2 regions of the Stenotrophomonas sp. YJH_SMC_64 genome follow, and region 2 is predicted to be linked to the other one. Evidence: predicted binding sites of a transcription regulator. Region 2 holds the regulator's gene; the other holds the start of a gene.
What was found. The regulator FliA, encoded in region 2, starts transcription of late flagellar genes. The targets are predictions, from matches to a motif close to TAAAGTTTNNCNNNCNNNGGCCGATAA.

Region 1: the regulator FliA is predicted to act here: its motif matches at 2,137-2,163, upstream of AC5P9L_RS05340 (methyl-accepting chemotaxis protein).

What each region holds. Positions count from the first base shown of each region.
Region 1 is NZ_JCAFUN010000004.1:115,479-119,702, reverse strand. Features, by position in the region: gene AC5P9L_RS05345 (GGDEF domain-containing protein) at 1-85, shown strand, start outside; gene AC5P9L_RS05340 (methyl-accepting chemotaxis protein) at 82-1,908, opposite strand; partial or broken gene AC5P9L_RS05335 (GNAT family N-acetyltransferase) at 2,315-2,410, opposite strand; gene AC5P9L_RS05330 (DUF5694 domain-containing protein) at 2,684-3,772, shown strand; gene AC5P9L_RS05325 (putative quinol monooxygenase) at 3,834-4,124, shown strand; gene AC5P9L_RS05320 (hypothetical protein) at 4,066-4,224, opposite strand, start outside.
Region 2 is NZ_JCAFUN010000021.1:10,646-14,869, reverse strand. Features, by position in the region: gene flhF (flagellar biosynthesis GTPase FlhF) at 1-1,256, shown strand, start outside; gene AC5P9L_RS19645 (MinD/ParA family ATP-binding protein) at 1,243-2,130, shown strand; gene AC5P9L_RS19640 (RNA polymerase sigma factor FliA) at 2,127-2,870, shown strand; gene cheY (chemotaxis response regulator CheY) at 2,928-3,320, shown strand; gene AC5P9L_RS19630 (protein phosphatase CheZ) at 3,320-3,925, shown strand; gene AC5P9L_RS19625 (chemotaxis protein CheA) at 3,928-4,224, shown strand, end outside.

The DNA of each region.
Region 1 (4,224 bases), on a different contig from region 2:
CCTGTATCGCGCCAAGCATGCCGGTCGCAACTGCGTACGCGGCGACACCGAAACCAAGGAAGAACAGTCCGGTCGCCGCGCCTAGACCGCATGCAGCGCCGCCGCTCCGTGCCGGTGCCCGGCGCCGCCCTGCAAGCGGAAGCTGGCCACCGTCTGCAGCAGCTGCGCCGACTGCTCTTCCATGCTGCGTGCCGCCGCCGACGCCTCCTCGACCAGGGCCGCGTTCTGCTGGGTGCCCTGGTCGATCAGATCGACGGCATGGTTCATCTGCTGGATGTCGTCGCTCTGCTGCTGCGAGGCAGTGCTGATTTCGGTCATCAGGTCGCTCACCCGGCGCACGTTGGTCACGATCTCGTCCATGGTGCGGCCCGCGCTCTCAACCTGCGCCGTACCGGCACCCACATTGGCAACCGACTCATCGATCAGGTGCTTGATCTCCTTCGCCGCGCTGGCCGAACGCTGCGACAGCTCGCGGATCTCGGTGGCAACCACGGCAAATCCACGGCCGTGTTCACCGGCACGCGCCGCCTCCACCGCTGCGTTCAGCGCGAGAATGTTGGTCTGGAAGGCGATGCCGTCGATCACCCCGATGATGTCGACGATGCGCCGCGACGAGGCATTGATCACCGCCATCGTTTCGACCACCTCATGCACCACATTGCCGCCGCGCGCAGCGACATCGGCGGCTCCACCGGCCAGCTGGCTCGCCTGGCGCGCGTTGGTGGCGGTGCGCTGCACGGTCTCGGCCAGGCCCTTCATCGACACCGCAGTTTCCTCGAGCGAAGCCGCCTGCTGCTCGGTGCGCTGCGAGAGGTCGCTGTTGCCCTGTGCGATTTCAGTCGCGCCGACTGCGATGGTGTCCGCGGCGAACTTGATCTGGCCGATGATCGCGGCCATCGCCTCGACCAGCGAATTCACGCCTTCGCACAGTTCGGCGATCGAGCCATTCTTGTCGGCGGTGGCCACGCGCTGGGTCAGATCGCCCTGCTTGGCCGCGGCCACCACCTCGCGGGTCTGCGCCACCGCGCGCTGCATGGCCTGGTTTTCATGCACCTGCGCGGTGATGTCGGTGGCGTACTTGACGACCTTGAACGGCTTGCCATTGAGGTCCAGGATCGGGTTGTAGGACGCCTGGATCCAGATCTCACGCCCGCCTTTGCCAAGACGCCGATACTGGCCGGCGTCATATTCGCCGCGCCCCAGTTTCTCCCAGAACTGGCGATATTCGATGCTGCTGCGATGCTCGGGCTCGACAAACAACGAATGGTGCTGCCCGCGCACTTCGTCCAGGCTGTAGCCGGTGGCGGCCAGGAAATTGTCATTGGCCGACAGGATGCGGCCATCCATGCTGAACTCGATCACCGCCTGCGACTTGGTGATCGCGGCCAGTTGCCCCGCCGAGTCGGCCGCCTGCAGCTTCTGCGCGGTGATGTCGGTCGCGAACTTGACCACCTTGTACGGCCGCCCCTGGCGGTCCAGTACCGGGTTGTACGAGGCCTGGATCCAGATCTCGCGCTGGCCCTTACCGAAGCGGCGGTACTGTCCGGCGTCGTATTCGCCGCGCCCCAAGCGCGCCCAGAAGTCGCGGTATTCGGCGCTGCGCGCCAGCTCGGGGTCGACGAACAGGGAATGATGCTTGCCCTGGATCTCCTCCAGCCGGTAGCCCATCGCCTGCAGGAAATTGTCATTGGCCTGCAGGATGGTGCCGTCGAGCGCGAACTCGATGACGGCCTGCACGCGATGCAGCGCGGCCACCTGCGCTTCCAGCTCGGTGCGGTCGGTCATCGCCTTCTCTGTGCCGGTGCGTTGCTGCGGCGCCAGTACGCCAAGCAGCGCACGCCACGGCGACCAACGGGTGTGCAGCTCGGCCGGCGCCTGCGCGCCTGCCGTGAAGCCTGGAATGAGCATTGTCTGATCCTCGGTGTCCGGTAAGCGGTTGTGACCCGACGGGCGGGATGCCCGGCGGCAACATCAGTTGCCAGGGACTACAGGTGCCAACGGCACCTCTCGAGCGACTGCCAAGAACGTCTGCTGCGGGTGCGATCGGCATCTGGGAGCGGCGGCACACTGCGCGGACCGCCCATCGGGGGCAGCCTGGGGTCCTGCGGCGGGTGACTGGAGCGGGATCCAGAGGGAGTATCGGCGATGCCGTCAGCCGCTTTAGCGGGATTCCGCGACGTCCGTCGCAACTCCGTGCATTGCGGTAGACGATTGCCGTGTACTTCACGCCCTGCTCACGTGCTACAGGCAGTCCGCCGAGGGACTCAGCGAGGGAACGGCTGGACCGGTTCTGCTCGGCCACCGGATAGCGGAACGCAGCACAACGCAGGCGCCCTGAGGCGGCCGACCACACCGCCGCCACGGCTTCGCGACCATAGCCGTGCCCATGCATCATTTCTGCGATCCAGATGCCCAGTTCGGGTTCTGCGTCACGGGCTCGATGCAGGCCTGCCAGGCCAAGGAATACACCGGGGCGTGAACGGCCGGAGGTGCAGCCGCGGACTGTCGATGGTCCAGTCGTCGGACGTCATGTTCTGCATTGCCTGAGCGCTGGGTACAGCATCGCTCAGCAGAAGGATGCAGCTCAAGGCAAAAAGGTTTACATGACCAATGCGGGATTCCGCGGCAGGAGAATATGACCAGCATGAAGGTCCCGCAGGATGCTCATCGACATGGAGATCGCATGTTCCCTCGCTTTGCCAGCCTTCTCTTCCTGGCCGTGTGCAGCAGCAGCGCGCTGGCCAACGACACCGCCTATCGACCCGCCTTCCACCCGGACCAGCTGAAGGGACCGCCCGCAGGGCGCCCGAACGAAGTGCTGGTGCTGGGCAGCCCGCACCTGTCCAGCCTGCCGGAGACCTTCATGCCGGCGATGCTGGAACCTCTGCTGCAGCGCCTGGAAGCCTGGCGGCCCACCGCGATCGCGGTAGAGAACCTGTCCGGCCTGCAGTGTGACTTCATGCGCCGCAATCCGGCCCGATACGCCGAGAGCGTAGCGGACTACTGCGTCGATCCGGCACCGGCGCAGGCCGCCACCGGCCTGGACGTGCCCAGCGCCAACGTGGAGATGGAACGCCTGCTTGCGGATTGGCCGAAGGCGCCAACCGCTGCCCAGCGACGCCGATTGGCCGCAGTGTTCCTGGCTGCGGGCGAGAGCAGCTCGGCAGTCGTCCAATGGCTGCGGCTGCCCAGGGAAGAGCGACGTGCCTCGGACAGCCTGACACCGGAGCTGGTGCAGTTCCTCGACACGCGCATGGCACGCCGCAACGAGGCCGGCCTGGTGGCCGGCGTCCTCGCCGCGCGCCTGGGGCTGGAGCGGCTGTTGGCGGTCGACGACCACACTGCGGATTCGCCTACACCGGAATCGCAGCAGAAGGCCTACGCTGCCGCCATACGCGGTGCCTGGGACAATTCCTTCGCCAAAGCGCGCAGGGCGGCCGATGAACGACTGGAAGCCAATCTTGCTCAACCGGATGGGTTGCTCGCGATGTATCGCGCCTACAACGCACCCGAGGCCGCGATGCTGGCCTTCAACAGCGATTTCGGCGCGACGCTCGTCGAACCCTCGCCGGAAGGCTTCGGCCGCAACTACGTGGGCTACTGGGAAACCCGCAACCTGCGCATGGTCGCCAACATGCGCGACGTGCTCGGCCAGCACCCGGGCACCCGCATGCTGACCATCGTCGGTGCCTCGCACAAGGGCTACTACGAGGCCTACCTCAACCAGATGCACGATGTGCAGCTGGTCAGTGCGGACGCAGTATTGCGTTGACGGGATGGGTGCCGGCCACCCGCCGGCACTATCCTGCAGGGCCCCATCCAGAGGTGCCTGCATGCTCAAGGTCATCGCCGAAGACTTCATCCATCCCGATGCCGTGGACACCGTGCTTCCGCTGTACCGGGAACTGGTCGCCTGCACGCAGCGCGAGCCGCTCTGCCTCGGCTATGAACTGTTCGTGGACCAGAAGGATCCCGGGCACTTCATCTTCATCGAGCAATGGCCTGACCGCGTCGCCCTGGACATCCACTGCGCCAGCGAACATTTCCAGCGGCTGGTGCCGCAGATCAATGCCTTCCAGCGCGCGCCATGCCGGTTCCTGCTGATGGATGCTGCGCCTCTGTAGTGCCGGCATCAACGCGACGGTGATCCCGGCGCCTGTGCCGCCACAGCACCAGGCTGGCCGCCACCGTGCACGCCAGGGTGAGGGCCAGCAGCGCCACCAC
Region 2 (4,224 bases):
TGCCGACCCGCGGCAGCACCGGCTTCGCAGCCACCCTGGCGCGCGCCGCCGTCAACGAACCGGCGCTGCCCGAACAGATCTTCGCCCCGTTCGCCGAGGCCATCGTCGCACCGGGCCCGGCCGTCACCGCGCCGGCCAACCGCGCCCGCTTCCAGATCGACCCGCCGCACGACACGCATCACGAAAGCGTGCCCCCCGCCGTGCAGCCGCCGCCGCTGCCGGGCGCTGCCATGGCCGATGTCCAGCCTGACATCGCCGCCAGCGAAACGGCAGCGCTCGAAGCCGCCGGCGAAGCCAGCCCGGCCCCCATGCTGGCCCCGGCACCGACGCTGACCGTGGTTGCCCAGGACGACGCCGAGATCCGCCAGCTGCGCCAGGAAGTGGCCGGCATGCGCCAGGTGATCGAGCGCGAGATGAACCGCTTCACCGACGAGCGCCTGCGTGGCAGCCCGGTGCGCGCCACCGCGCTGGACCTGATGGACGAGTACGGTTTCGACGCCGGGCTGGCCCGCGACGTGGCCATGCAGATCCCGCTGGAGACCGAAGCCCATCGTGGCCGCGGCCTGATGCTGGGGCTGATCTCGCGCAAGCTGCCGATCGCCCCGGTCGACCCGCTGGAAGAAGGCGGCGTGATCGCCCTGGTCGGCCCGACCGGCGCCGGCAAGACCACCACCATCGCCAAGCTGGCCTCGCGCTTCGCCGAGAAGCATGCGCCGCGCGACGTGGCCCTGGTGACCACCGACACCACCCGCATCGGCGCCCGCGAGCAGCTGTACGGCTACGGCCGCCAGCTCGGCATCGCGGTGCACGAGGCCAACAGCGGCACCGACCTGGACCAGCTGCTGGAACGCCTGAAGGACTACAAGCTGGTGCTGATCGACACCGCCGGGCTGGGCCCGCGCGACCGCGCGCTGGCCGCGCAGCTGCAGTGGCTGCGCGCCGCCCGCCAGGTACGCACCCTGCTGGTGCTGCCGGCCAACACCAGCTTCGGCGACATGGACGAGGTGGTCCGCCGCTTCGGCGCCGCCAACCTGCAGGGCCTGGTGTTGAGCAAGCTGGACGAGACGGGCCGCTTCGGCAACGCCCTGTCAGTGGCCGTGGACCACGCCCTGCCGATCACCTGGGTGACCGATGGCCAGGACGTTCCGGACGACCTGCACCGGGCCAGTGCAGCCAATCTTGTACTTCGCCTTGAAGATTTGCGCCGAGCGGCCGATATACCCTGCAACCCGGAGTTGAACCATGCCGTCGCGTGAGTACGCCAAGCTGACCAAGACCTTCCCGCTGTCGGCCACCCGCAGCGAGCCGCTCGGCCCTGTGCGCACCATTGCCGTCACTGGCGGCAAGGGCGGCGTGGGCAAGACGAATGTGTCCGCCAACCTGGCGGTGGCACTGGCCGGGATGGGCAAGCGCACGCTGCTGCTGGACGCCGACCTGGGCCTGGCCAACATCGACGTGATCCTGGGGCTGAACCCGACCTTCACGCTGGCCGACCTGGTCGCCGGCCGCTGCTCGCTGGACGACGTCATCGTCGAAGGCCCGAACGGCGTGCTGGTGGTGCCGGCCGCGTCCGGCCGCCGGCACATGGCCGAGCTGGCCCCGGCCGAGCACGTCGGCCTGGTCAACGTGTTCTCCGAGCTGGAACGCGAACTGGACATCATGGTGGTGGACACCGCCGCAGGCATCACCGACGGCGTGCTGACCTTCTGCCAGGCCGCGCAGGACACCGTGGTGGTGGTCTGTGACGAGCCGGCCTCGATCACCGACGCCTACGCGCTGATCAAGGTGCTGTCGCGCGAACGCGGCGTGGACCGCATCCAGGTAGTGGCCAACATGGTGCGCGACCCCAACGAGGGCCGCGTGCTGTACGAAAAGCTGACCCGCGTCTGCGAGAAGTTCCTCGCCGATGTCTCGCTGAACTACCTGGGCTGCGTGCCGCAGGACGACTGGCTGCGCCTGTCGGTGCAGCGCCAGCAGCCGGTGGTGAAGGCCTACCCGTCCAGCCCGGCCGCGCTGGCGATCACCGAGATCGCGCGTCGCACCGCACGCTGGCAGGCGCCGACCGAACCGCGTGGCGGCGTCGAGTTCTTCCTCGAGCGCATCCTCAAGCAGCGCGGGGTGGCCGCATGAAAGGCGCAGCCCAGTACAGGGAAGTCCAGCGCTCGGCGGCCAACGAGGTCATCGCCCAGCATTCGGACCTGGTGCGGCGCATCGCCCACCACCTGGCCGCGCGGTTGCCGGCCAGCGTTGAAGTGGACGACCTGATCCAGGCCGGCATGATGGGCCTGATAGAAGCGTCGCGCAGCTACGACGCCGACCAGGGCGCCTCGTTCGAGACCTATGCCTCGATCCGCATCCGCGGTTCGATGATCGACGAGATCCGCCGTGGCGACTGGGTGCCGCGCTCCGTGCACCGCCGTGCACGCGATGCCGCCGCCACCATCCGCCGCCTGGAACAGAGCAGCGGCCGCGCCGCCAGCGCCACCGAAGTGGCCGCCGCGATGGAGATGCCGCTGCCCGAATACCTGCGGTTGATGGAAGACGCCGCACGTGGCCAGGTGCTGAGCCTGGAGTCGCGCATCGAGGACCAGGGCGAGCTGGACACCGTCGCCCAGGGCGGCCCGACCCCGCAGCAGGTGCTGGAGCGTGGTGAGTTCGGCCGCGAGCTGGGCAAGGCCATCGGCCACCTGCCCGAGCGCGAACAGCTGGTGCTCTCGCTCTACTACGAGCAGGAACTGAACCTGAAGGAGATCGGCGCGGTGCTCGGCGTGAGCGAGTCGCGGGTCTGCCAGATCCACGGCCAGGCGGTGCTGCGCCTGCGTGGCCGGCTCAAGATTTTCGAGGCGGCGGACGCCGGCCTGGAAGAATGAACATGCCCGAGGCGGCTGCCCCCGGCCGCCCGGAATGAACAACAAAGGAACTCTGCTTTGAACAAGAACATGCGCATCCTGATCGTCGATGACTTCTCGACCATGCGTCGGATCGTCAAGAACCTGCTGGGCGATCTGGGCTTCACCAATACCGCCGAAGCCGAGGACGGGCATGCCGCGCTGTCGCTGCTGCAGAGCCAGCCGTTCGATTTCGTGGTCACCGACTGGAACATGCCGGTGATGACCGGCATCGAGCTGCTGAAGGCGATCCGTGCCGATGCCAAGCTGAAGACACTGCCAGTGCTGATGGTCACCGCCGAAGCCAAGCGCGAACAGATCATCGAAGCCGCCCAGAACGGCGTGAACGGCTACATCATCAAGCCGTTCACTGCGCAGACGCTGGAAGAGAAGCTCGGCAAGATCTTCGAACGCCTGGCGGCCAGCGCCTGATGGATACCACGGTCGACAAGAGCGCCCTCTCCCTGCGCCTGCAGGAAGCCCTGGACGCACTCGAGTCCGGTGACGAGGCCGCCTGGCGGCAGCGCATCGACGGACTGGTCGCGCTGCGTACGCAGCCGATGATGAGCGGCCTCTCGCGGCTGGCCCGCGAGCTGGGGCAGGCACTGGGTGAGCTGCCGACCGTGCCCAGCGAGGCCGGTGAGCTGGACGACGCCTGCGCACGCCTGGACCACGTGGTGGCCATGACCGAACAGGCCACGCACCGCACCCTGGACCTGGCCGAGGAATGCCGCAGCCTGACCGAACAGCTGCGCGCTGAAGGCCTGCAGCCTGGCCAGGACGCGCAGCTCGAGCGCATCCGCCACAACCTGACCGAGATCGCCCTGACCCAGAGCTACCAGGACCTGACCGGGCAGATCATCCGTCGCGTGGTCGGCATCGTCCGCCGCGTGCACGAGGGCTTCGGCGCACTCGGCCTGCCGCCGGAACAGCATCGCACCGACCCGGAACTGGCCGGGCCGGCACTGAAGGGACTGGACCGCCACGCGGTCTCGCAGAACGACGCCGACGACCTGTTGTCGGATCTGGGGCTGTAAGCATGAGCGCGGTATCCGACGACATCACTGCCGATTTCATCATCGAGGCACAGGAAATCCTGGATCGCCTGGGCGAACAGCTGGTGTCGCTGGAGCAGGCACCGCAGGACACCGAGCAGCTCAACGCGGTGTTCCGTGGATACCACACGCTCAAGGGCGGTGCCGGCTTCCTTGGCGTCACTGCGATGGTCGAGCTGTGCCACGCCGCTGAAGAGGCCCTGGGCATCGCGCGTGCCGGGCAGGCGGTGCTGCAGGCCCACCACTTCGACGCCGCCCAGCAATCGCTGGACTACCTGCAG